DNA from 4 places in the Luteibacter sp. RCC_6_2 genome. Region 4 is predicted to be linked to each of the others. Evidence: predicted binding sites of a transcription regulator. Region 4 holds the regulator's gene; each other region holds the start of a gene.
The links. The regulator sigma-54, encoded in region 4, starts transcription at its own class of promoters, with help from an activator protein. The targets are predictions, from matches to a motif close to TGGCACGNGCNTTGC.

Region 1 (5,812 bases), on a different contig from region 4:
GCCGAGAACGCCACGGGTAACTGGATCAAGGTGGTGCAGCGCCTGCCGGTACGCGTGGCGATCAACGCCGACGACCTGCATAGGCATCCCTTGCGCATCGGCTTGTCGACCTATGTGAACGTGGACACGCACGATCGCAACGGCCGCGTGCTGGCGGAAACACCACGCGACAAACCACTGGCCAGCACCAACGTATACGAGCAGGAGATGGACCGCGCCGACGAACGCGCGCAGGAAATCATCCGTGCCAACACCGTCGATGCGGTGCCGAAGCCGGTGGCGGCGGCAAGGCGCGGCGGTTGAGTCATGGCGGCACCGAACGAGAAAGGCCAGTCGAGGCCACCGCTGCGCGGCGCGCAGCTGGCGCTCCTGACGGCGGGTGTTGCTTTCGCCACCTTCATGGAGGTGCTCGACATCTCCATCGTCAACGTGTCGGTGCGGACCATCGCCGGCAACCTCGGTGTCAGCAGCAACGAGGGTACGATGGCGATCAGCGCGTATTCCATGGCGAGTGCGGTGATGCAACCGCTGACCGGCTGGATCGCGCGGCGTTTCGGCGAAGTGCGTACCTTCGCCATCTCGGTGACCTTGTTCGTGGTGTTCTCGGCCCTGTGCGGGTTCTCGCAGAGCATGCCGATGCTCATCGTGTTCCGCCTGTGCCAGGGCGCCGTATCGGGGCCGATGGTGCCGTTGTCGCAGACCCTGTTGCTCAACAACTACCCGGTGGCCAAACGCCCGATCGCGCTGGCGCTATGGGCGATGACGGTCGTGGTGGCGCCGGTGTTCGGTCCCATCCTCGGCGGCTGGATCACCGACAACTACCACTGGTCGTGGATCTTCTTCATCAACATCCCCGTGGGCCTGTTCGCCATCGTGGTCACGTACGCGCTCCTGCGCGACCGCGAATCGAAGATCGTGAAGATGCCGGTCGACGCGGTGGGCCTGTTCCTCCTTGCCGTGGGCGTGGGCTGCCTGCAGTTCATGCTCGACAACGGCAACGACGACGACTGGTTCACCTCAAAGACGATCACCGTGCTGGCGATCGTGTCGCTCGTGTGCCTGACCTTCCTCGTCGCCTGGGAGCTGATGCACAAGAATCCGGTGGTGGAGTTGCGCCTCCTGGGCAAGCGCAACTTCCTCGTGGGCGTGCTGTGCCTGTCGCTGGGCATGTTCGCCTTCTTCGGCGGCACGGTGGTCATGCCGATGTGGGTACAGGAGGTGCTCGGTTATACGGCGACGTGGGCGGGCTTCGTCGTCGCGCCCATCGGCGTGCTGGCGATCGTCATGTCACCCCTGGTGGGCGCTTTCCAGAACAAGTTCGACCTGCGCCTGCTGAACACGGTCGGCTTCGCCATCTTCGCCGGGGCCTCGTTCTACATGTCCACGCTGAGCACCAACGCGCCCTACAGCGAGCTGGCGCTGCCACGCATGTGCATGGGTGCGGGCGTGGCGTTGTTCTTCGTGCCGGTGAACCAGATCATCCTGTCCGGACTGCCCGACGAGCGCGTGGCCAGCGCCTCCGGCCTTTCGAACTTCTTCCGCACCCTGGCCGGCAGCATCGCGACGGCCGTCAGCACGACGATGTATTCGCACCGGACGACCTACCATCACGCCATGCTCGCCGAGAACGTCTCCGAAGGCAGCCGGACAACGACCGAGTACCTCGATCGTTTCCAGGCCTTCGGCGTGCAGGGACCCACGGCGAACGCGGCCTTGAACCGGATCGTGGACATGCAGGCCGCGACCCTCGCCGTCAACGACGTCTTCTGGGTCTTCGGCCTGATGTTCGGCTTGGCCATGATCGCGATCTGGTTCGCGAAGCCGCCGTTCGCCTCGGGCGGCACGCCGGGACACTGAGGCGGGGTCGCTATGCCTCGATGCTGAAGTCGAGCGTCTCGGTCAGGTCGCCGGGCGCGGGTCCGCCGGCGGCGATCATCGCGTCGTCGCGCATCTTCAGACCGGGCAGGGTTTCCAGCTTGAACCTGCGGGTGATGAAGCGGGCGATGGAGCCTGTGTCGTAGACCGTATGTTCCACGTGACCGCGTTTCGCATAAGGCGAGATCACCAGCGCGGGAATGCGCGAGCCCGGACCCCAGCGGTCGCCCTTGGGCGGCGCGACGTGGTCCCACCAGCCGCCGTTCTCATCGAAGGTGACGACGACCAGCATGTTCTTCCACTGCGCGCTCTTGCGCAGGTGGTGGATGACGTTGGCGATGTGGCGATCGCCGGCTTCCACGTCGGAATAGCCCGCGTGCATGTTGAGATTGCCTTGCGGCTTGTAGAACGTCACCGCCGGCAGCTTGCCCGAGTCCACGTCGGCGAGGAAACGATTGGTCGCGGATGTCTCGCCCAGGCCGCCGTCACGCAGGTGCCGCTCGCGCGCCTCGCTGCCAGGAGCGAGCGACACGAAGTAATTCAGCGGCTGGTGGTGGGCCTGGAAATTCGGCGTCTGCGGGAAGCCGCCGTCCGTGCCGTCGCCCTTGCCGTCGAGCGCGGCCTGGAAGCCACCGGCGTACCAGGCCCAGTCGATTCCCTTGTCGGACAGGAGGTCGCCGATGTGCTTGTGCGTTTGCGGCGGCAGCGTGTTCGCGCTGGTGGCATCGGCGAGCAGTGGATTCTTGCGGTCCACGTTGAAGCCGGGCGAATAGGGCGGGCCCATCGTGTTCACGGCCCAGAAGTCCGGCGTCAGCGAATTGTGGTGGGCGAACTTCGGCTTGCCCTGCATGGCGCTGGCCGGTGAGTCCTCCGCCATCTTCAGGCGGTGATCCTTCGGATCCCCGCTTTCGGTCACCGCGATGTTGAACTGCGCCGGGCTCTTGTCCGCGGCGGGATAGAAGGGCGGCTGCGCGGCCACGAGATACTGGTGGTTGAGGAAGGAGCCGCCGAACGCGCCCATGAAGAAGTTGTCGCAGAGGGTGAACTGCTCGGCGAGGCGCCAGAGGCGCAGGTGCACCGGCGTGCTGGCGTAATAGCCCATGGTGAGCGCGCCATTGTCGCCCCAGGCGACGAAGCCGTCGTTCTTGCCGCCGTTGATCTGCAACTGGTTGTTGTAGAAGGCATGCACGAGGTCGCGCGTGATGAGGCCATGCGGCAGTGGCGTGCCGTCGCCCGTGTGCAGCGCCCAAGGCGCGTTCGGCAGGCCGGCGATGTCCTTTTCGACGATCTTGTAGCTCTTGTGATCGACGACCTGCTCGTGGGGCACCATGCCGCCCCAGATCGGCGGAAGCGTCTTGAAGACCGTGCCATCGCGATCGCGCTGGATGTAGCGTTCCGGCGGCACCGCGCTCAGCGGTTGCTGCAACCCCGGGTAATCGCCGAACAGGTTGTTGAAACTGCGATTTTCCGCATAGATCACCACGACGTTCTGGATGTGCTTGTCGAGCAGGGTATCCAGATCCTTCCCGCCGGGCGGCCGTGCCGCGGGCTTCTTGCCGTCGGCGACGGCCTCCTGCAATCCACCCAGCGCAAGCAGCGCGCCCGTGGTGGCCATGCCCCCGAGCAGGCGGCGGCGCCCGGTGTCGGGAGTGTCGTCATCGTGTTCGTTCGTCATGCCATTACCCGAAATGAAATCGCGCCGCCGCCCTGGGGGTGGGAAGCAGCCTGGTGGGAAGCGGCCTAGGCCGCGACGCAGGGTAAACGATGACGGCCGGTCTCGCGAAAAACGCTGAAAGGCGGCCAGAACGGTGCATTCGAAGGACTGACGCACCAATATGGTGCATTTGCACACGAGCCGTTGACCCGTTCTATGATGCCGAGGCTTGCCCCAGGCCGGTCCGTCGATGGCGGAAACGCTGGCACAGCGATTGCTAAATGCACTCCGCCCATACCCATTCGAGGTTTGTATGTCCGCCGCTTCCAAAGTGCTGAACCTGATCCAGGACGAGGAAATCGAGTTCGTCGACCTGCGCTTCGCCGACATCCTCGGCAAGCACCACCACGTCACGTTCCCTGCCCATGCCATCGACGAGGGCACCTTCGAAGACGGCAAGATGTTCGACGGTTCGTCGATCGCCGGCTGGAAGGGCATCAACGAGTCGGACATGGTCCTCATGCCGGACCCGGAAACGGCGCACCTCGACCCGTTCAGCGCGCACAAGCAGCTGATCATGCATTGCGACGTGCTCGAGCCGAGCACCATGCAGGCCTACGGCCGCGACCCGCGTTCCATCGCCAAGCGCGCCGAAGCCTTCCTGAAGTCCACCGGTATCGCCGACACGGCGTTCTTCGGCCCGGAGCCCGAGTTCTTCATCTTCGACTCGGTGCGCTGGCAGAACGACATGGGCCGCGTGTTCTACGAGATCGGTTCGGAAGAAGCCGCCTGGTCGTCGCGCTACAAGTACGACGGCACCAACACCGGCCATCGCCCGGGCGTGAAGGGCGGCTATTTCCCGGTCAGCCCCGTGGACAGCCTGGGTGACCTGCGCGCCGACATGTGCAAGGTGCTGGAATCGCTGGGCCAGGTGGTCGAAGTGCACCATCATGAAGTGGCCAACGCGGGCCAGTGCGAGATCGGCACCCGCTTCAACACCCTGGTGAAGAAGGCCGACGAACTGATGACGATGAAGTACGTCATCAAGAACGTCGCCCATCAGGCCGGCAAGACGGTCACCTTCATGCCGAAGCCGATCGTCGGCGACAACGGTTCGGGCATGCACGTGCACCAGTCGTTGTCGAAGAACGGCGAGAACCTGTTCGCCGGCGACCTTTACGGTGGTCTCTCGCAGACGGCGCTGTGGTACATCGGTGGCATCTTCAAGCACGCCAAGGCGATCAACGCCTTCGCCAACTCCACCACGAACAGCTACAAGCGCCTGGTCCCGGGCTTCGAAGCGCCGGTGATGCTGGCCTATTCGGCACGCAACCGCTCGGCGTCCTGCCGTATCCCGTACGTGTCGAGCCCGAAGGGCCGCCGTATCGAGATCCGCTTCCCGGACCCGATGCAGTCGGGCTATCTGACCTTCACCGTGCTGATGATGGCCGGCCTCGATGGCATCCTGAACAAGATCGACCCGGGCGCACCGGCCGACAAGGATTTGTACGACCTGCCGCCGGAAGAAGAGAAGAACATCCCGCAGGTCTGCGCCAGCCTCGACGAGGCGCTGGTCGCCCTCGACAAGGATCGCGAGTTCCTGAAGGCCGGTGGCGTGTTCACCGACGACTTCATCGACGGCTACATCGCGCTGAAGATGCAGGAAGTGACCCGCTACCGTGCGAGCACGCACCCGCTCGAGTTCCAGATGTATTACGCGATCTGATCCTGCGATCGATCTCGCGGTGATCGAAAGGGGCGCTTCGGCGCCCCTTTCCTTATGATGCGGCGTCCGCCGTGGAAGTCCTTCCCTTGAACAAGATCGCCATACTCGCCTTCGTCGCGCTGGTCGCAGGTTCCCTCGCCGCGCATGCCTCGGCCGGAACCATCCCCGTGTATGGCTACAAGGTGGTCCACACGTATCCGCACGATCCCCAGGCGTTCACCGAAGGCCTGTTCTATGAAGACGGCTACCTGTACGAAAGCACCGGCGAGCGTGGCACGTCGACCGTGCGCAAGGTGAAACTGGCCACGGGCGAGGTCGTGCAGCGGCTCGATACGCCGCCGGGGTATTTCGGCGAGGGCATCGTCGCCGCGGGCACGAAGCTGGTACAGCTGACCTGGCAGGAAGGCATCGCCTTCGTCTACGACAAGGCGAGCTTCCGGTTGCTCGGCGCCTTCCGTTATCCCGGTGAAGGCTGGGCGTTCACCCGCGACGCGACGCACATCTACATGAGCGACGGCACGCCCACCATTCGCGTCCTCGATCCGGCCAATTTCGAT
Region 2 (5,812 bases), on a different contig from region 4:
AAGTCGTAACGCGCACGCAGGCGGAACGAAAACGCACCGACCGGAGCGAACTTGAAGTCGGCACCGGTGCCGAGGATGTTGAGCCGTTGGCTTTCATAGCGAATGAAAGGGAACGCCACGGTATCGTTGTCCATGCCCTTGTACGGCCGGCGCACCACGCCAAAACCCGCACCGAGCGCCCAGGAAGAACTGGCGTCCTCGGCAGCCAGGGCAACGGCCGGCACGGCAAGCAAGCCACCCACCGCCACGGAGAAGAAGCGACGCGTCATCGTCCGCGCCTCCCCGCTTCGATGGATCGCAGCAGGCGCACGAGTTCACCGGCCTTGCCCGACGCGATGGCCCGTTCCGCGGTCAGGCCGCGAAGTTCGTGGATGGGATCGTGGTGGAACCAGTCATCGCGGAGCGCCCGATCGGGCTCGAGGCGCGAGGCGATCGCGACCGCCTCGATGGAAGGATCGCGTGGACGGCCGCGCAGGCGGGAACGAACGAGGACGGGCAGACGCATCGTGGCACCTGATGGGGAGAGGTGCTGCAAGCGTGCCCATCGAGGTTTGCTTCGATTTGTCTGTTTTCCTGCGCCGGCGACACATTGTTTCGGCCGTGAAATAAATGACTTGGCGCGCGCCAGCGGCTATAACGGCGGTGTTTTCGCAACGAGACAGACGGGCTTGAGACGCATCCTGGTAGTGGACGACGACGAGGAAATCGGTGCCCTCCTCCGGCGCTTCCTCGAACGCAATGGCTTCGAGGTGGACGTGGCCTCGTCCGGCGTGGCGATGGACGAACGGCTGGCGCGCGGCACGTACGACCTGATGACACTGGACCTCATGCTCCCCGGTGAGGACGGCCTGTCGCTATGCCGGCGCGTGCGCGCGAAGTCGTCGCTGCCGATCATCATGGTGACCGCCACCAGCGCCACCTCCGAACGCATCGTCGGCCTGGAAGTCGGTGCGGACGATTACCTGGCGAAGCCGTTCGATCCGCGTGAATTGCTGGCGCGCGTGCGGGCCATCCTGCGTCGCGCGGATGCCGCGTTACCGGGGCCGGTAACCGGTACGCGCGTGGCCGTGCGCTTCGCCGGCTGGCAACTCGACGTCGCACGTCGCGAGCTTCGCGCGGGCGACGGCACCCTCGTCCCGTTGTCCGGCGGTGAATTCGATCTCTTGCTGGCCTTCGTCGAGCATCCGCAGCGCGTGCTCACGCGCGAGCAACTAATCGACCTCGCGCGCGGCAATCGCCACGAGGCGTTCGACCGCAGCATCGACGTGCAGGTGAGCCGCCTGCGCCGCAAACTCGGCTACGACACGGCGGCACCGGAATTGATCCGCACCATCCGGAACGCCGGCTACATGTTCGCCGTGCCGGTGGAGAGCACATGAGCGCATTCAACTGGCGCCTGAACACGCTCGCCGGCTGGCTGATGGTGAACATCGTCTTCGCCATCCTCATGGTGACGCTGCTCAATGTCGCCGTCATCGCCTTCGCCAGCGTATGGGCTCGTCCCGATCTCGTCCGGAGCGGGCTCTTGAAGCAGATGGACATCATGATGAAGGCCGTGGCCGCCACTCCCGCGGCCGACCGGCCACGCATGGCCGCCGCGATCTCGGATCACGAGGAGTACGGCGTACACTGGTACGCAACGCGCGACCAGGTGCCGATGCCGCCCACGGACAAGGATGCGGCGTCCTTCAAGGAGCCGCTGGTGGAGATACTCGGGCAGCGGAGGATCGAGCCCTTCGACCCGTACGACGACGATCCCGAGGGTCGCTCCGGACAGACCCACTACATGCTCGCCGTGCAAATGGACGACGGCAGCTGGGTGACTTTCGACACCGCCACGCGCATCTGGGGCGTCCACCCTTACACACGCTACCTGGTGATCGGCCTGTTCGTGATGTTCTCCAGCATGGTCGTGGCCGCCGTCGCCAGCCGTCACCTCTCCCGGCCGATGCGCCGGCTCGCCGCGGCCGCCGAACGTTTCGGTGCCGACGTGAAGGCGCCGCCGATACGTCCCGAGGGTCCGCAGGAACTGCGCGTGGCCATGCGCGCCTTCAACGAGATGCAGGGGCGTATCCAACGCTTCGTCCGCGACCGCACGGACATGCTGGCGGCGATTTCCCACGATCTGCGGGCGCCGCTCACGCGTATCCGCCTGCGCGGCGAATACATCGACGAGGCCGAGCAACAGCGCAAGTTGTTCGCCGACGTGGACGAGATGCGCTCCATGATCGACGCCGCCCTCGCCTTCTTCCGTGGCGACGGCGAGGAAGAAGCCCCCACCCGTTTCGACCTCGCCGGGCTGGTCCAGACCGTGATCGACGACGGCCGCGACGAAGGCGGCGAGGTGACCTACGCCGGTCCCGTCCGGTTGATCTACGAAGGCCGCCCGATCGCGCTGAAGCGGGCCATCGCGAACCTGCTGGGGAACGCCATGCGCTATGGCGGCCAGGCCCGCGTCGAACTCGATACGGACGTCGAACACGTGCGGCTGCGCATCCTCGACAACGGGCCGGGCATTCCCGAATCGCTGCAGGAAACCGTGTTCCGTCCCTTCTTCCGCGGCGAGAGCTCGCGGAACCGGAACACCGGCGGCGTCGGCCTCGGCCTGCCCACCGCGCGCAGCATCGTGCGCGGCCACGGCGGCGATGTCGTATTGGGCAATACGGCGCACGGGCTGGCCGCGACCCTGCTCTTGCCCATCGAATCCGCCCGGACCTGAGCCCGCCGCAAGCGCACACGCCACGTCGACAGGCGATGATGGAATTTGCGTTGCGGCTATGCCTTTCGGTCTAGCCGCGATGGCCGGCATGGCTTTTCGCGGCGTTGGCTATCCTCGGCACGGTGCTTGCAGCGAAACTACCGTTCTTCATTTTTATCCCGTGCCGGTAATGACCATCCGGAACGGCCGTTAGGGATCATGTTTACAGGATGGGACGGAATTCGATGACAGCTCCGCGCAACATGCGTGTGGCGAGGGGACGGTTGTGCCTGGCATTGCTGCTGGCACTGCACGGACCGTTGGCCGTGGCCGCCGACAGGCCCGCGGAGCGCGATGCGCTGATGGCCAGGCTGCACCAGGAACGCGATGCGGGCCACCGCGTGGACGCCCTCGCCCTATGCCAGGCGATCCTCGACCGCTGGCCGGCCGATAATGAGGCGCAGGCGCTCAACGTCACATTATTGACGGAATTGGGCGCAACGACGCGCGCCAAGGAACTGGCGGAAAGCCTTCGACCGGCTCCGGATGCCACCTCGAGGCACCGTCGCGACGCCGACCACGTCGCCCAGGAGATCCGCTGGGCCGACGGCGAACCCGCCGACCCCACCCATCCCTATGCGGAAGCCGATCGCGCGGTGGCCGACGCACGCCGCCTGGCGGACGATCCCCTGTTGCCCGCCGGCTTGCGCCAGCGCGCGGAACTCGACCTGCTCGTCGCCCTGGATCGCGCCGGCCGCGCGGACGAGGCCGTCTCGCGCTACGACACCCTGCGCAAGCAGGGCGTCGAGCTACCGCCGTACGTGCAACGTGCCGTGGCCGACGCCCTGCTGGTGAAGCGCCGGCCGGCCGAAGCCGCCGCGCTCTACGAGGCGAGCATCGTGAAAGACCCCGGCCCCTACGGCGCCAACGAAAGCGAACCTCGAATCGGCCTGATGTACGCCAACCTCGAGGCGGGCGAGACGGCGAAGGCGTTCACGACGATCGACGAACTGGCCGCGAAGGAGCCGGCGTGGGAGCGCGTGCCCGGCATTCGCCTGCCGATCCAGAACGCGCGCAAGGTCGATGCCGACCTCAACGCCGCGACCTTGCGCGAGTACGTGAACATGCCGGCGGAAGCATATGCCCGGCTGGAACCGCTCAGCCGCGAGGCGCCGGCCAATTCGCAGATACGCCGCGAGCTGGGCATGGTGGAACTCGCCCGCGGCTGGCCGCGCCGCGCACAGGACGACTTCAACATCGCCGCGACGCTCGATCGCCGCGACGTCGGTGCGTATATCGGCGAAGCCGATGCCAGCCGCGTGCTGAACGACTACGAGGGCGTGGACGAGAACCTCGCCCTCGCCCAGACCCTGGCCGATCGCAATGGCCGCGTCGAGCGCGCGCTTCGTTCGTGGGATCGCGAACGCGGATGGCAATTCGACCTCGCGACCGAGCAAGGCAAGGGCTCAAGCCCCGATTTCGGCGATCGCGACGGCACCACCCAGGCGACGATCGCCAGCCCGCTCATCGACGACCACTGGCGCGTGATCGCGCTCGGCCGGTATTCGACGGCGGACCTGCCCGAGGGCGACGTGCGGCGCAGCCGCGTGGGCTTCGGCATCCGTGGCTACGCCCGCGGCCTCGAAGCGTACGTGCAGGCGCTGCCCGCGACCGACAGCTACGTGAACAAGACGGCGATCGAAGCCGGCTTCGACTGGTCGCTGAGCGACCACTGGTCATGGGCCGCCGATTTCAGCACCGCCGGCGAAGACACGCCGTTGCGTGCGCAGTACTACGGCATCTCGGCGAAGACGCTGGACACCGCCGTGACCTGGCGTGCCAGCGAACTCACCCAGGCCCGGCTCGGCCTGTCGCGCGACGATTTCAGCGACGGCAACAAGCGCACCGGCTGGCTCGCCGCGCTGACGCAGCGCCTGCATACGGCGCCGAACCTCACCCTCGACGGTGGCCTGGAACTCGGCGGCTCGATGAACACGCGGACCGACCGCCCCTACTTCAATCCGCGCCGCGACCACAGCTATGCGATCACCGGCCGGCTGGAAAACCTGCTCGGCCAGTTCTACGAGCGGAGCGTGACCCAGCGCATCGACGTGGCCGTGGGTCAATACGCCGAACAAGGCTTCGCCACCGACTGGATGGCCACCGTACGTTACGGCCAGACGATCCAGACCGGCCCCGGCGTGCATTTCGGCTGGGGCATCGGCTGGCACAACCAACCTTACGACGGCCGCCGCGAACACCGCGTCGTCCTCGACCTGACGATGCACTGGGGAGAATGAGAACGATGCGCCCGCTGTTGATCCTGCTTGCCCTGTTGGGGCTCGCGCTTCCTGCGTTCGCGCAGCCGGCCGCATCCGTGCAGCCGCGCCTCATCGTGCTCGCCTACCATGATGTCCGCGACGACGTCGGCCTGACCGCCGATCGCGATCCCGACGCCACCAGCACCGATCATCTCGTCGCCCACTTCGACTGGCTCAAGGCCAACGGCTACCACGTCGTCAGCCTCGACCAGGTCGTGCAAGCCAGCCACGGCGGAGCTCCACTGCCCGCCCACGCCGTCCTGCTGACCTTCGACGACGGGCTGGAAAGTTTCTACACGCGTGTCTACCCGTTGTTGCGGGCCTACGACTACCCCGCGGTGCAGGCACTGGTGGGCTCCTGGATGGACATGGCACCGGGGCAGCGCATGCCTTACAACGGCGCCGACTGCGACCGCTCGTGCTTCCTGACCTGGGAGCAGGTCGCGGAAATGCACGCCTCGCACCTGGTCGAGTTCGCTTCGCACTCCTGGCAGATGCACCAGGGCCTGAACGCGAATCCGCAAGGCAACCTGCTGCCCACGGCGGCGGCGCTGGCCTACGACACGGCGAAGCAGCGTTACGAAACCGCCGGCGAATATGCGGATCGTATCCGCGCCGACCTTTCACACAGCGCGGACGAGATCGAGAAGCACATCGGCGTGCGGCCGCGCGCGATCGCGTGGCCGTATGGCGCGTATACCCAGGTAGGCCGTGACATCGCCGGCGAACTGGGCATGACGGTGACCTTCAGCCTCGGCGACAACCTGCCCAACCTGGTTCCGGGACGCACGAT
Region 3 (5,812 bases), on a different contig from region 4:
CCGGTCATCGCGACATATACGGAGCGGTCCATGGCGGAATCCTCGGGAGCCGTCGGGCGCGGGCGCGCTTAGTTGCGGATGTTGATGATGGTCTGGGTCAGCTTGTCGTCGGTCGAGATGACCTGCGCGTTCGCCTGGTAGTTGCGCTGCGCCTTGATCATGTTGACCAGCTGGGCGGTCAGGTCGGCGGTGTTGGACGACTCGAGCGAACCGGCCTGGATGGTGCCGACATCGCCGGAGTTGGCGACGCCACGGATCGGCTGGCCCGATTCCGACGACGGCACCCAGTTGGTGTCGTTGAGCTGGCGCAGGCCCTGGTTGTTCGCGAAGGTGGCGATCGCCAGCTGGCCCAGCGGCGTGGAGACGCCATTGGAATAGATGGCCGAGACGGTACCGTCCTTCGCCACGTCGATCTTGGAGAACGTGCCGGCGGCGTAACCGTCGTTGAGCACCGCCGTGGTGGCGAAGGTGTTGCCGAACTGGGTGACCTTGTTCATGTCGATGGTCAGGTCCATCGGCGCGGCACCCGGGTTCGGCGACACCGCGCCGAAGTTCAGCTTGCCGCCGTTGGTCGGCACCAGCGCACCGCCCGAATTGAACGCCACCTGCTGCGGCGTGCCGACCTGCGTGCCGTCCACCGTCATGCTCACGTTCCACGTGTTCGCGGCGGTCGCGTCCTTCACGTAGTACAGGTTGACCGTGTGCGAGGCGCCGAGCGAGTCATACGCCTGGAAAGTCGACAGGTTGTTGTAGGTCTTGTCGTCCGTCGGATCGAACGCGCCGCCGGTCGGCGCCGTGGCGTTGGACGGCAGGTTCGCCGTGATGCCGATGCCGGCGCTGGCCTTGGCCGGGCTGGAGCCGTTGGTGATCTTCAGGTCGGCGAGGCTGCTGATGTCGAAACCGCCCGTGGCGGTCGGCGGATAGGCCTGCACGAACTGGCCCGTGCCGTTGATGATGTTGCCGTTCTCGTCCGGGTGAAAGTTGCCCGCGCGCGAGTACGAATAACCCGCGCCGTCACGAAGCGTGAAGAAGCCCGCGCCACTGAGGGCGAAATCGTAGGAGTTGCCGGTCTGGGTGACGTTGCCGTCGCCGAACTGCTGGGCGATGTTGGTCAGGCGCACGCCGCTGCCGGCGGCCGTGGCCGAGAGGTTCTCGCCGGCCACGGAATAGACCTGCGAGAACTCGGCGCGCGAGCCCTTGAAGCCGACCGTGTTCACGTTGGCGATGTTGTTGGCGGTGACTTCCAGGTCGGAAGACGCCGCGTTGATGCCGCTGAGGGCGATGTCGAATGGCATGGTGGGTTTCCTCGCTGGAATTACAGGATTTGTGCGATCTGGCTGAGCAGGGCACCGCCGTAGCCGGCCACCTGCACGTAGGTTCCGTCGGTGCCCGAGGCGCCGACGCCTTCCACCTTGCCGCGAACGAAGGTATCGATCGCGGTTCCGCCGGAAGTAGCGGATATCTTGTAGACGCCGTCGTCCAGCTGCGTGCCGTCGTCGGACTTGCCGTCCCACGTGAAGGGGACGAGGCCGGCATCGGGCTGGCCCAACGAAATCGTGCGGACGGTGTTCCCGGCCGAATCCTTGACCTGCACGTTCACGTAGGTACCCGACGTACCGACGTTGACGGCACCGCCGAACGTGCCATCGGTGAGCTTGCCCGCCGTGGACGGCACCAGCACTTCCTGGCCCACCAGCGCCGCGGCGCGCACGAACTGGTCGCCGCTGAGGTTGGTGGCCAGCGAGTCGAACGACTGCTGCAGTTCCTGGGTGGCGGCCACCTGCGAGAACTGCGCCATCTGGGCCACCATCTGGGTGGAGTCCATGGGCTTGGTCGGGTCCTGGTTGGTCATCTGGGTGACCATCAGCTTCAGGAAATCCGACTGGCTCAGCGTCTGCTGTTGAAGCTGGCCGGAGGACGACTGGGCGGTGGAGGTTGAGCTGCCGTTGACGGTATCGACTGCCATGGGAATCCTTACTTGCCGAGGTCGAGCGTCTTCTGCATGAGCTGCTTGGCGCTGTTCATGACTTCGACGTTGTTCTGGTAGGAGCGCGACGCGGAGATCATGTTGACCAGCTCGTCGACCGGGTTGACGTTGCTCGAATACACGTAGCCATTGGCATCGGCGAGCGGGTTGGACGGCTCGAAGCGCGACTGCACGGGCGCCTGGCTTTCGGTGACGCCGAGCGTGCGCACGCCCTCGTTCTCCATCTGCCCGTTCACCTGGCGCTGCACCGCAGAGAACAAGGGCTGCTTCGCGCGGTAGGCACCGGCTTCGCTGCTCGCGAGGCTGTCGGCGTTGGCCATGTTGCTGGCCGTGGTGTTGAGGCGCGCCGACTGCGCGGCCATGCCGGAACCGGCGACATCGAAGATCTTGAGCAGGCTCATGAGCTGGACCCTGTGATGGCGAGGCGCATGGTGTGGATCTGCGCATTGATGAAGCCGAGCGACGCCTGGTAATGGATGGCGTTGGCGGCGAACTGCGCCTGCTCGACCTGGGTATCGACGGTGTTGCCGTCCATCGTCGGCTGGGTCTCGGCGCGATAGGCGAGCTTCTGGGCATCGGCGAGCGCCGCGGCCGGGTTGCCCCCGATATGGCCGGCCTCGGTCGCGGTCATCGGCAACGTATTGCCATCCACGGCGCCGGTGGCGGCGGTCATGACCTTGCGGAAATCGAGATCGCGGGCGAGAAAGCCGGGCGTATCGGCATTGGCGAGGTTCGAGGAAATCACCTCGGCACGGCTCTGCCACAGGCCAAGGGCCTGGGCGTGAACGCCGAACAGCGCATCGGGTTTGTCGATCATGGGCTCTGCCCTCTCGTGACCTTGGCCCGAGGGGTTGAGCAATTCGCGTGCCACGCGAGGGCGGCACGGGTGAAACGGCGTCGTGGCGCCGTTTTCAGGGACGGGGGACCATGTCCACCCGCTACCGTGACGGAATTCCGGCGCCCGCCTGCGTCACATCGCTGACAGGGTGGCGGCGGCTATCAGGCCGGCAGCAACTCGAGCACGGCGGTGGCCAGCACGTCGGGCTGGAACTTCGCGATGAAGCGGTCGGCGCCGACCCGTTCCACCATCGCCTCGTTGAAGACGCCACTCAGGGAGCTGTGCAGCAAGACCTTGAGGTGACGCAGCTGGGCGTCCTCGCGGATGGCGCGGGTGAGCGCATACCCGTCCATCGCTGGCATCTCGATGTCGGACACCACCAGGGCGATCCGCTCTGCGGCCGGTCCCATCGCCAGGCTGCGTAGCATGTCGAGCCCTTCGCTGCCGTCCTTGGCCACCACGCACTCCAGGTCCATCTTGCGGAAGAGGTCGACCAGTTGCGTCCGGGCGACGAGGGAGTCGTCGACCACGAGCACCCGGCGATTCGACGCCTGCTGGACCTGGGCCGCCTGCTGCACGCGTTCGGACAGTTCCGCCACGCGTGGATCGACGCTGGCCAGCACCTGCTCGACATCGACCACCGCCATCAGGTTGCCGTCCAACCGGGTTACCGCGTTCACGCGCGGGCCATAGCCCAGCGCGGGGGGCGGCGCCACCAGGTTGCCGCCGTCCACATGGACGATACGGTCCACGTCGGAGACCAGGAAACCCTGCACCGACCGGTTGAACTCGGTCACGATCAAGTGCGCCCCGTCCTCCGTGGCAAGCGGCGGATAGCCCATGGCCGCGGCCAGGTCGACCACTGGAATCGTGCTGCCGCGGTAGTCGAAGCTGCCCGCGACGAGCTCGTGCATGCTGGGCATACGCTCCAGCCGCGGCCGGCGCAGTACCTCGCGCACCTTGAACACGTTGATGCCGAAGGCCTGGCCATCGCCCAGCCGGAACAGCAGCATCGCCACGCGGTTATGGCCCGCGAGGCGGGTGAAGGTTTCCACGGTATCGAGGAGCGGTCGGGCCATGGGCTGCGCATGCGTCTATGGAAGATGTCGCGGAACGTATCGGCCGGGGACGGGCGAGCTTGAGGTGCGCCTCATGGCATGACGATTGCTTGGCTCAAGAAGCCGGCCTTCCTACCGATGTAGTGAGGCGACCACCCGAACAAAGCGAAAGCGAAATCATGACCCTCCTCTGGAGCCAGCACGTCCGCCTCCTAGCCCACGCCGCCGCCACGGGCGACACCGCGCGCGTGCGGGCGCTCGCCGCCCAGTATCCGGCAGCCGCGAGCGCGCTGGGTGCCTTGCTCAAGCCCGCCGAGCCACGTACCGCGGCGGCGACGACCATCCAGGCCATCGAGCAACAGGGCATGGTGTTGACCAATGCCCAGGCGCTCGGCACGACCCTGCAGGAACTCGGCACCGCCGTCGAAGGCGCGCGCGATACCGCCGGTCGATTGACGGAAGCCAGCGCCAGGATTTCGACGGCGATCGACCAGGCCCATGCCGGCGTCGCCGGGATGGCCGATGCCGGCAGCCAGGGACAAACCACGTCGGCCGAACTCGACGGCCAACTGCGCCTGCTGCGCAGCGCCTTGTCGGGGATGAGCCGCAACCACGCCCAGTTCGCCGATTATTTCACCGCCATCCGCAAGCTCACGGCCGCGGTGCAGGACATCGCCCACCAGACCAATCTCGTGGCGTTGAACGCCGCCATCGAGGCGGCCCGTGCCGGTGAAGCCGGCCGTGGCTTCGCGGTGGTGGCCGACGAAGTGAAGCAACTGGCGGAAAAGACCACGCAGGCGACCGCCGAGATCGATCAGGTCACCCAGGCGGTGGGCGAATTCTCCGGACATCTCGACGAGGCCGTGCAGACGAGCCTGCGCCGCCTGGACCAGTCGCAGTCCGGTATCGCCGGCATGCAGGCCTCGCTCGGACGCGTCGACGACGCCGTGCGTGGGGCGCGCGGCAGCCTCGAGGCCGCACGCGAAGGCATGGGTGCGTTGCAGGGCCGCATCGCCGCGATCCAGGCCACGCAAGGCACGCTCAGCCGTATCGGCAACGACGCACGGCGCCAGGCCGACGCGGCCGCGCGCGCCGCCGTCCTCGCCCATCGCCTGAGCCTCGCGAAGCTGGAAACCGAGGGCAACCTCGATGCCGCCAGCCTCAGCCAGATGATTCGCGAAGCCAGCCAGGGCTTGCGCTATGCCCTCGAACTCGCGTCGCGCGACCCGTCCAGCCTCGACCGCCGCTGGCTCGACACCACCCCGATGATGCGTTGCATCGACCAGTTCCGCGCGCGCCGGCCCGACGACTCCGCCGATGCCATCCGCGCCGCCGGCGAGCGTTTCTCCATCCTCGCCTCGCAGTACGCCATCACCCTGGGCGAAGGCCGCCACGCCGATGCCGGGCACATGCTGCCGGGCCTCGTGAAGGAGTTGGATGCCATCGCGCAAGGTCTTTCCACCTCGCTGGCGGAACGCGCCGCGTGATCCATCGCGTTCTCGCCATCGGCCTCGCCTTCGCCGCGATGCTCGCCGTTCCCCCGTCCGTGGAAGCGGGCCAGTCGCTGGACGCGATACGCGACACCGCCGTCGACTGGCTGCAACAGCATCGCAACCTGCCGGGCGCCCGCATGACCGCCGAGGCCAGTACCCTCGACAGCCGGCTGCGCCTCGCCGATTGCGCCGCCCCGCTGGACGCGTCGTTGCCCGGCAATCGCCCGCTCGGGGCACGGGTCAGCGTGACGGTCCACTGCCCCGTGCCGGGCGGCTGGACGGTGCGCGTGCCCGTGCGGGTGAAAATGCTCACCAACGTGCTGGTCACCAGCAGGCCGCTCGCCCGCGGTGACGGCATCGGCGCGGGCGACGTCCATGCCGAAGAACGCGACATCGCCACGCTCGCGTATGGCTACGTGGCCGACCTCGACCAGAT
Region 4 (5,812 bases):
GTGCTCGCCCTGGCTCACGGCGGCGACCAGCTGCGGGATCAGCTCCGCCGGCATGTTGTCGACGCAATAGAACTCGAGGTCCTCCAGCGCGCGCAGCGCGACGGTCTTGCCGCCACCGGACATGCCGGTCAGCACCACCAGGTGGATGGCATCGGGCTCGACGATGGGGCTCATGACTTCGTCGCTCACGGGGTCACCACGGGGAGAAACGGCGCATCTGGTGCGCCTGGCGGTCGATGAAGGTCTGCGCGGGGTCGATGCCCTTGGCCTTCAGCACGTGGTTGCGCACCGCGGCCTCGACCAGCACCGCCAGGTTGCGGCCCGGCGCGACGGGAATGGTGATCTTGGGCACGTCGACGTCGAGTACGTTGCGCCGGCTCACATCGCCGGTGAGGCGGGTCATGGCGTCGGTTTCCTCGCCCTCGCGCAGCGGCTTGAGGTGGATGACCAGGCGCAGGTACTTGGACGGTTTCACCGCGGTATGGCCGAACATCTCGCGGATGTTCAGCACGCCCAGGCCGCGCACCTCCAGGAGGTCCTGCAGCAGTTCAGGGCAGGCGCCGTCGATGACATCGGGGGCGATGAGGGTGAATTCGGTGGCGTCGTCGGCCACCAGGCGGTGACCGCGGCTGATCAGTTCCAGGGCCAGTTCGCTCTTGCCCGAGGCAGGCTCGCCGGTGATCAGCACGCCGATGGAGAACACTTCCAGGAACACGCCGTGCAGGGTGACCCGCGGCGCCAGGGTGCGGGCCAGGTGGTATTGCAGGTAGGTGAGCAATTCATGGCCGCGCTTGGTGCTCTGCCACAGCGGCGTGTCCGTTTCCTCGGCGACTTCGCGCAGGTCGGCGGGGATGGACTGTTCCTTGGTGACGATCAGGGCGGCGGGCTGGTAGGCGGCGATCTTGTGGATGACTTCCCAACGCTGGCGCGAGTCGAGCCCGTCGAGGAAATTGAGTTCCTCCGTGCCGATGATCTGCACCTTGTTGGGGTAGATCACGTTGAGATAACCGACCAGGGAGGGCCGGCGGCTCTGCTTGGTATTGGGCTCGAGCACGCGCGATTCGCCGCGCATGCCGGCGGCCCAGCGCAGGGCCATGCGCTCGTGTACCCCGTCGAAGAGTTGTCTGGCGGTAAGCCGGTCCACGCTTGGTCCCTTCAAAGAGAAAAGCCGGCCCGCGGGGCGGGCCGGCTTGCTTATATTGTGCCACAAGGGTGGAAAGCGCCCCGGCCAGGAGGGGCTTGTAGCGCCCCGTAAGGGGGTGGGAAGCGGCCTGGGCCGCGATGGGGGCTGCGGCAAGCCTTTTCGCGCGCCAGCGCGCTTCCCACCGGCGGGCTTCCCGCCCGGAGCCTTGTCAGCTGCTGCTGGCGACGCGGCCGTCGCGGACCTCGTGGTTGTGGTGGTCCTTCAGCTTTTCCTTGTGTTTCTTCAGCTGGTCGGCCAGCTTGGCGATCATCGCGTCGATCGCGGTGTACATCGTGTCGTTCTTGTTGTCGTCCTCGAGGCGGGCGATGCCGTCGGCGTGTAGGCGGGTGCCCGCGCAGTGCAGGGTGCCACCGGCCTTGTGCTCGTTCTTGTCGACGGAAAGGACCACGTCGAGGGCTTTGATGTTGTCGAAAAGGCGTTCGAAGCGGCCGACTTGCTGTTCCACGCGCTCACGCAGGGCGGGGGTGATATGGATGTGCTGGCCGCTGATCTGGATTTGCATTGACGCCTCCTTCTTGCTGAGGGTGCCGCCTTGTGGCGACGAGATCGGAACGGCGAGGTACCGTTCCTCTAGCCTTGAACCTATGGGACCGTAGACCTCCGGTGGGGTTCCGTGCGCGTCAACTGGCGCGGACGCGTTCGCTGGAACTGGGGATACGCATGGCCTCGCGGTACTTGGCCACCGTACGTCGCGCCACCTGAATACCGCGTCGATGCAGTTCCTCCGCCAGGGCCTGGTCGGACAGGGGCCGGCGCGCGTCCTCGGCCGTGATGAGCTTGCGCAGCATGGCCTGGATCGCGGTGGCGGACGCGGTGCCGCCATCCTCGGTGGCCACGCCGCTGGAGAAGAAATGTTTCAGTTCGAAGGTGCCGCGCGGCGTATGCATGTATTTGCGCGTGGTCACCCGGGAGATCGTGGACTCGTGCATGCCCACTTCCTCGGCCACTTCGCGCAACACCAGCGGGTGCATGGCCTCGGGGCCATAGTCGAGGAACGCGCTTTGCCGGCGGACGATCACATCGGCCACCTTCTGCAAGGTCTCGGCCCTGGACTGCAGGCTCTTGAGCAGCCAGCGCGCTTCCTGCAGCTGGCCTTTCATCCAGGTGGCGTCGTCGCCACGGGCGCGCGCGATGAGGTTGCAATAGTGCTGGTTGAGACCCAGCCGGGGCTGGGAGTCGGGATTGAGGCTGACCTGCCAGCGCCCGTTCTCGCGCCGGGCATAGACGTCGGGCGCCACGTATTCCACGGGCGTGGCATCCAGCGCGGCGCCGGGGCGGGGGTCGAGGCTGCGTATGAGGCCCGCCGCGGCGGCCACGTGGGCCTCGGGCGCCTTGAGCCGGCGGGCGATCTTGGCGGCGTCGTTGCGTGCCAGCAGCTCCAGTTCCTCGTTCACGATGCGGATCGCGAGTTCGCGATGCGGCGTGTCGAGCGAGAACTGGGAAAGCTGGCAGAACAGGCAGTCGCGCAGGTCGAGGCTGGCGATGCCGGTGGGGTCGAAGCGTTGCACGCGCTGGCGCACGGCCTCGATCTCCGCCGCGGTCGCATGCAATTCGTTGGGCAAGGCGGCTTCCACCGCTTCCACGCCATCGCGCAGGTAACCGTCCTCGTCGAGCGCGTGGATGATCGCGGTGGCGATGGCATGGTCGCGCGGCGAGAACTGCGACAGGTTGAGCTGCCACTCCAGGTGCTGCTGGAGGCTTTCCGGCGCGGCGTTCTGTGGCTCGAAGCCGTCTTCGTCGAGACTGCCACTGCGGGACGACGCACCGGCATAGTCGCCGGCATCGCCGTGGAACCGGTCGTCGTCCCATTCCGGAGCGAGTTCCTCGGACGGCGTGACGGTGGATTCCTCATCCTCCTTCGACGCCTTCACCGGAATCTCTTCGCGGGATGGGAACTCGGGTGCTTCGTATCCGGCGTCGTCCGCGGTCTCGGCTTCGGACTCGGCGTCTTCCGCGAACTCGAGCAAGGGGTTGCTTTCCGCGATCTGGCGGAGTTCGGCCTCGAGCTCAAGCTGTGACAGTTGCAGAAGGCGGATGGCCTGCTGCAACTGCGGCGTCAGCGTGAGCTGCTGATGGAGGCGAAACTGGAGTCCGGGTTTCATGCCTTCGACGCTTGGGGTTCCCGATCCATCGTAACCCCTTACGGGCTCCGCAAACCAGCGGCGAAGCGAGCTATGCCCACCAGCCTGACGGATGGCCGGTCAAATGCGGAATTCACGACCCAGATACACTTCCCGTACCTTTTCATCGGCGAGGATGTGCTGCGGCGTCCCGCGGGCCAGCACCTCGCCGTCGTTCAGGATGTACGCGCGATCGCAGATGCCGAGGGTCTCGCGCACGTTGTGGTCGGTGATCAGCACGCCGATCCCGCGCTCCTTCAGGTGGCGGACGATGCGCTGGATCTCGCCCACCGAGATGGGGTCGACACCCGCGAACGGTTCGTCGAGCAGCATGTAGCGAGGACGCGCGGCGAGGGCGCGGGCGATCTCCACGCGGCGACGCTCGCCGCCGGAAAGGCTGATGCCTTTCTGCTCGGCGATATGCGAGATCTTGAGCTCGTCCAGCAGGCTCTCCAACTCGTCCTCGCGCTGCTTCTGGGTCATGCCTTCACGCAATTCCAGCACGGCCAGGATGTTGTCCGACACGCTGAGCCGCCGGAACACCGAGGCTTCCTGTGGCAGGTAGCCGATACCCAGCTTGGCGCGCGCATGCATCGGCAGGCCGGTGATGTCTTGCTGGTCGAGCTTGATCGAGCCGGCGTCGGCCTGGATGAGGCCTACCACCATGTAGAAGCAGGTGGTCTTGCCGGCGCCGTTGGGGCCGAGCAGGCCGACCACCTCGCCTTCACGGATGGAAAAGGCGAAATCGCGAACCACCTGGCGCGCGCGGAAGCGCTTCTGCAGGCCTTGGGCTGAAAGCATCGGGTCAGGGCTTCTTCGTGTCGGGTGCCGGCGTCGCGGGCGTCGCCGGTGCGGCGGCCGGCTTGTTCTTCGGCTGGAAGGTCATGTGCACGGGGGCGGCGCCATTGCTCTCGCCGGTCATCGTGCTGTCCTTGGTGTTGTAGGTGAGCTTGTCGCCTTCGGCGCTGCCCTTGGCCGGCTGCTTGACCTTCGCGTTGCCCGTGAGGACGGCGAAGTCCTGGTCGACCTTGTAGTCGATGTTCAGCGCCTGGCCGTCCATCGGCTCGTTCTGCTCGTCGAGCTGGTGAATGGTGGCCGGCTTGCCGTCGACCACCACGCGGGTGATGTTGTTGTCGGCATCCAGGTAGCCGGTGGCCTTGTCGCCGGTGATCTTCAGCGTGCCCTGGGTGAGGATCACGTTGGTGGTCCAGATGACCTTGCCGGCCGGCTGCTGCGAACCGTCGAACGACTTCGAATGGACGTCGACCGGCTCGTTGCGGTCGGATTGCTTCGCCACGACGGGCAGGCTGGCCACGAGTGCCATGCCGAGCACCGCGAACAGGGCGGCCTTAGCGCTTGCGCGGCAGGTACGTGCTATGGACTGCATCGAGGAGCTCCAGGTGCTTGGTGTCGAGATTGGCGCGCATGCCAACGCCATCCATTGTAGAGCTTCCCTGCACGATCCGCGCCGCCTCGGCGGTCTCCAGGCGGTTCTCCTTGGGCCACGCGGTGACTTCGGAGGTATCGATGCTGGCGGCCTGGGTGGTGCCGAAGGCAGGTCGCTCCATGTGGACCTTGCCCTGCAGCTTCAGCAGGCTTCCATCCTTGTTCACCCATCCGTACTGGGAGTGGCCCTTCCACGGCGGGATATCGGCTTCCTTGGTCGAAGGAAGGACGAAATCCGGGGCGTTGATGTAGAGCGAATCGTCGCCCTCGCGCCGCTCGAGGTGGGGCGCGATCAGCTTGAAGGCCGGCTTGCCTTCCTCGTTGTACGAATCGAGGTCGAAATTGGTCAGCACGTAGCCGGAACGTGGCGGCCCCACGAAATCCTGGACCTTCTTCTCCGGCGCCGCCCAGTAGTAAAGCAATACGCTGGCGCCGAGGACGACGGCGAGGATGCCGGCCGTGCCCGTCGCACCGCGGTCCTTCAGCAGGTTGAACACGCTCACAGCCAGCGATCCCTTTCCGCCTCGGCCTTGCCCTGGGCGGCGAGGATCATGTCGGCCACCTCGCGTGCGGCCCCATAGCCGCCCGAAAGGCGCGTACGCCAATGGGCGCGCTCGGCCACCCAGGGATGGGCGTTGGCGGTGGCCACGGCGAGCCCGGCGATGCCCATGGCCGGGAGGTCGGGCAGGTCGTCGCCGACGAAGGCGGATTCCTCCGGCGACAGGCGCAATGCCTCGAGCAGGCCGGTCAGGCAGGCGCGCTTGTCCTTCTGGCCCTGGTAGACGTGGGCGATGCCCAGTTCCTCGGCGCGCAGCGACACGGGATGGCTGATCCGGGCCGTGATGATCGCGACCTTCACGCCGTTGCGCTCCAGCGCCTTCAGGCCGAGGCCATCGTGTACGTGGAAGACCTTGGTCTCACGGCCGTCCTCGGCGTACCAGAGGCGTCCGTCGGTGAGCGTGCCGTCGACGTCGAACACGACCACGCGCACGCGGGAGGCGCGCTCGGCCACGTCGGCGGGAATCTCGGTGTAATGGGTGTA

Region 1: the regulator sigma-54 is predicted to act here: its motif matches at 3,793-3,807, upstream of glnA (type I glutamate--ammonia ligase).
Region 2: the regulator sigma-54 is predicted to act here: its motif matches at 2,835-2,849, upstream of pgaA (poly-beta-1,6 N-acetyl-D-glucosamine export porin PgaA).
Region 3: the regulator sigma-54 is predicted to act here: its motif matches at 2,843-2,857, upstream of flgB (flagellar basal body rod protein FlgB).

What each region holds. Positions count from the first base shown of each region.
Region 1 is NZ_JBFUPQ010000008.1:25,268-31,079, forward strand. Features, by position in the region: gene AB6730_RS10360 (efflux RND transporter periplasmic adaptor subunit) at 1-303, shown strand, start outside; gene AB6730_RS10365 (DHA2 family efflux MFS transporter permease subunit) at 307-1,857, shown strand; gene acpA (acid phosphatase) at 1,868-3,550, opposite strand; gene glnA (type I glutamate--ammonia ligase) at 3,843-5,255, shown strand; gene AB6730_RS10380 (glutaminyl-peptide cyclotransferase) at 5,342-5,812, shown strand, end outside.
Region 2 is NZ_JBFUPQ010000011.1:18,466-24,277, reverse strand. Features, by position in the region: gene AB6730_RS13055 (MipA/OmpV family protein) at 1-269, opposite strand, end outside; gene AB6730_RS13050 (hypothetical protein) at 266-505, opposite strand; gene AB6730_RS13045 (response regulator) at 669-1,379, shown strand; gene AB6730_RS13040 (ATP-binding protein) at 1,376-2,719, shown strand; gene pgaA (poly-beta-1,6 N-acetyl-D-glucosamine export porin PgaA) at 2,944-4,998, shown strand; gene pgaB (poly-beta-1,6-N-acetyl-D-glucosamine N-deacetylase PgaB) at 5,004-5,812, shown strand, end outside.
Region 3 is NZ_JBFUPQ010000002.1:254,434-260,245, forward strand. Features, by position in the region: gene flgF (flagellar basal-body rod protein FlgF) at 1-32, opposite strand, end outside; gene flgE (flagellar hook protein FlgE) at 69-1,295, opposite strand; gene AB6730_RS02965 (flagellar hook assembly protein FlgD) at 1,316-1,966, opposite strand; gene flgC (flagellar basal body rod protein FlgC) at 1,975-2,388, opposite strand; gene flgB (flagellar basal body rod protein FlgB) at 2,385-2,804, opposite strand; gene AB6730_RS02980 (chemotaxis protein) at 2,987-3,904, opposite strand; gene AB6730_RS02985 (methyl-accepting chemotaxis protein) at 4,063-5,370, shown strand; gene flgA (flagellar basal body P-ring formation chaperone FlgA) at 5,367-5,812, shown strand, end outside.
Region 4 is NZ_JBFUPQ010000016.1:11,943-17,754, forward strand. Features, by position in the region: gene rapZ (RNase adapter RapZ) at 1-174, opposite strand, end outside; gene hprK (HPr(Ser) kinase/phosphatase) at 194-1,144, opposite strand; gene hpf (ribosome hibernation-promoting factor, HPF/YfiA family) at 1,353-1,706, opposite strand; gene AB6730_RS16140 (RNA polymerase factor sigma-54) at 1,825-3,306, opposite strand; gene lptB (LPS export ABC transporter ATP-binding protein) at 3,406-4,125, opposite strand; gene lptA (lipopolysaccharide transport periplasmic protein LptA) at 4,130-4,711, opposite strand; gene lptC (LPS export ABC transporter periplasmic protein LptC) at 4,674-5,273, opposite strand; gene AB6730_RS16160 (KdsC family phosphatase) at 5,270-5,812, opposite strand, start outside.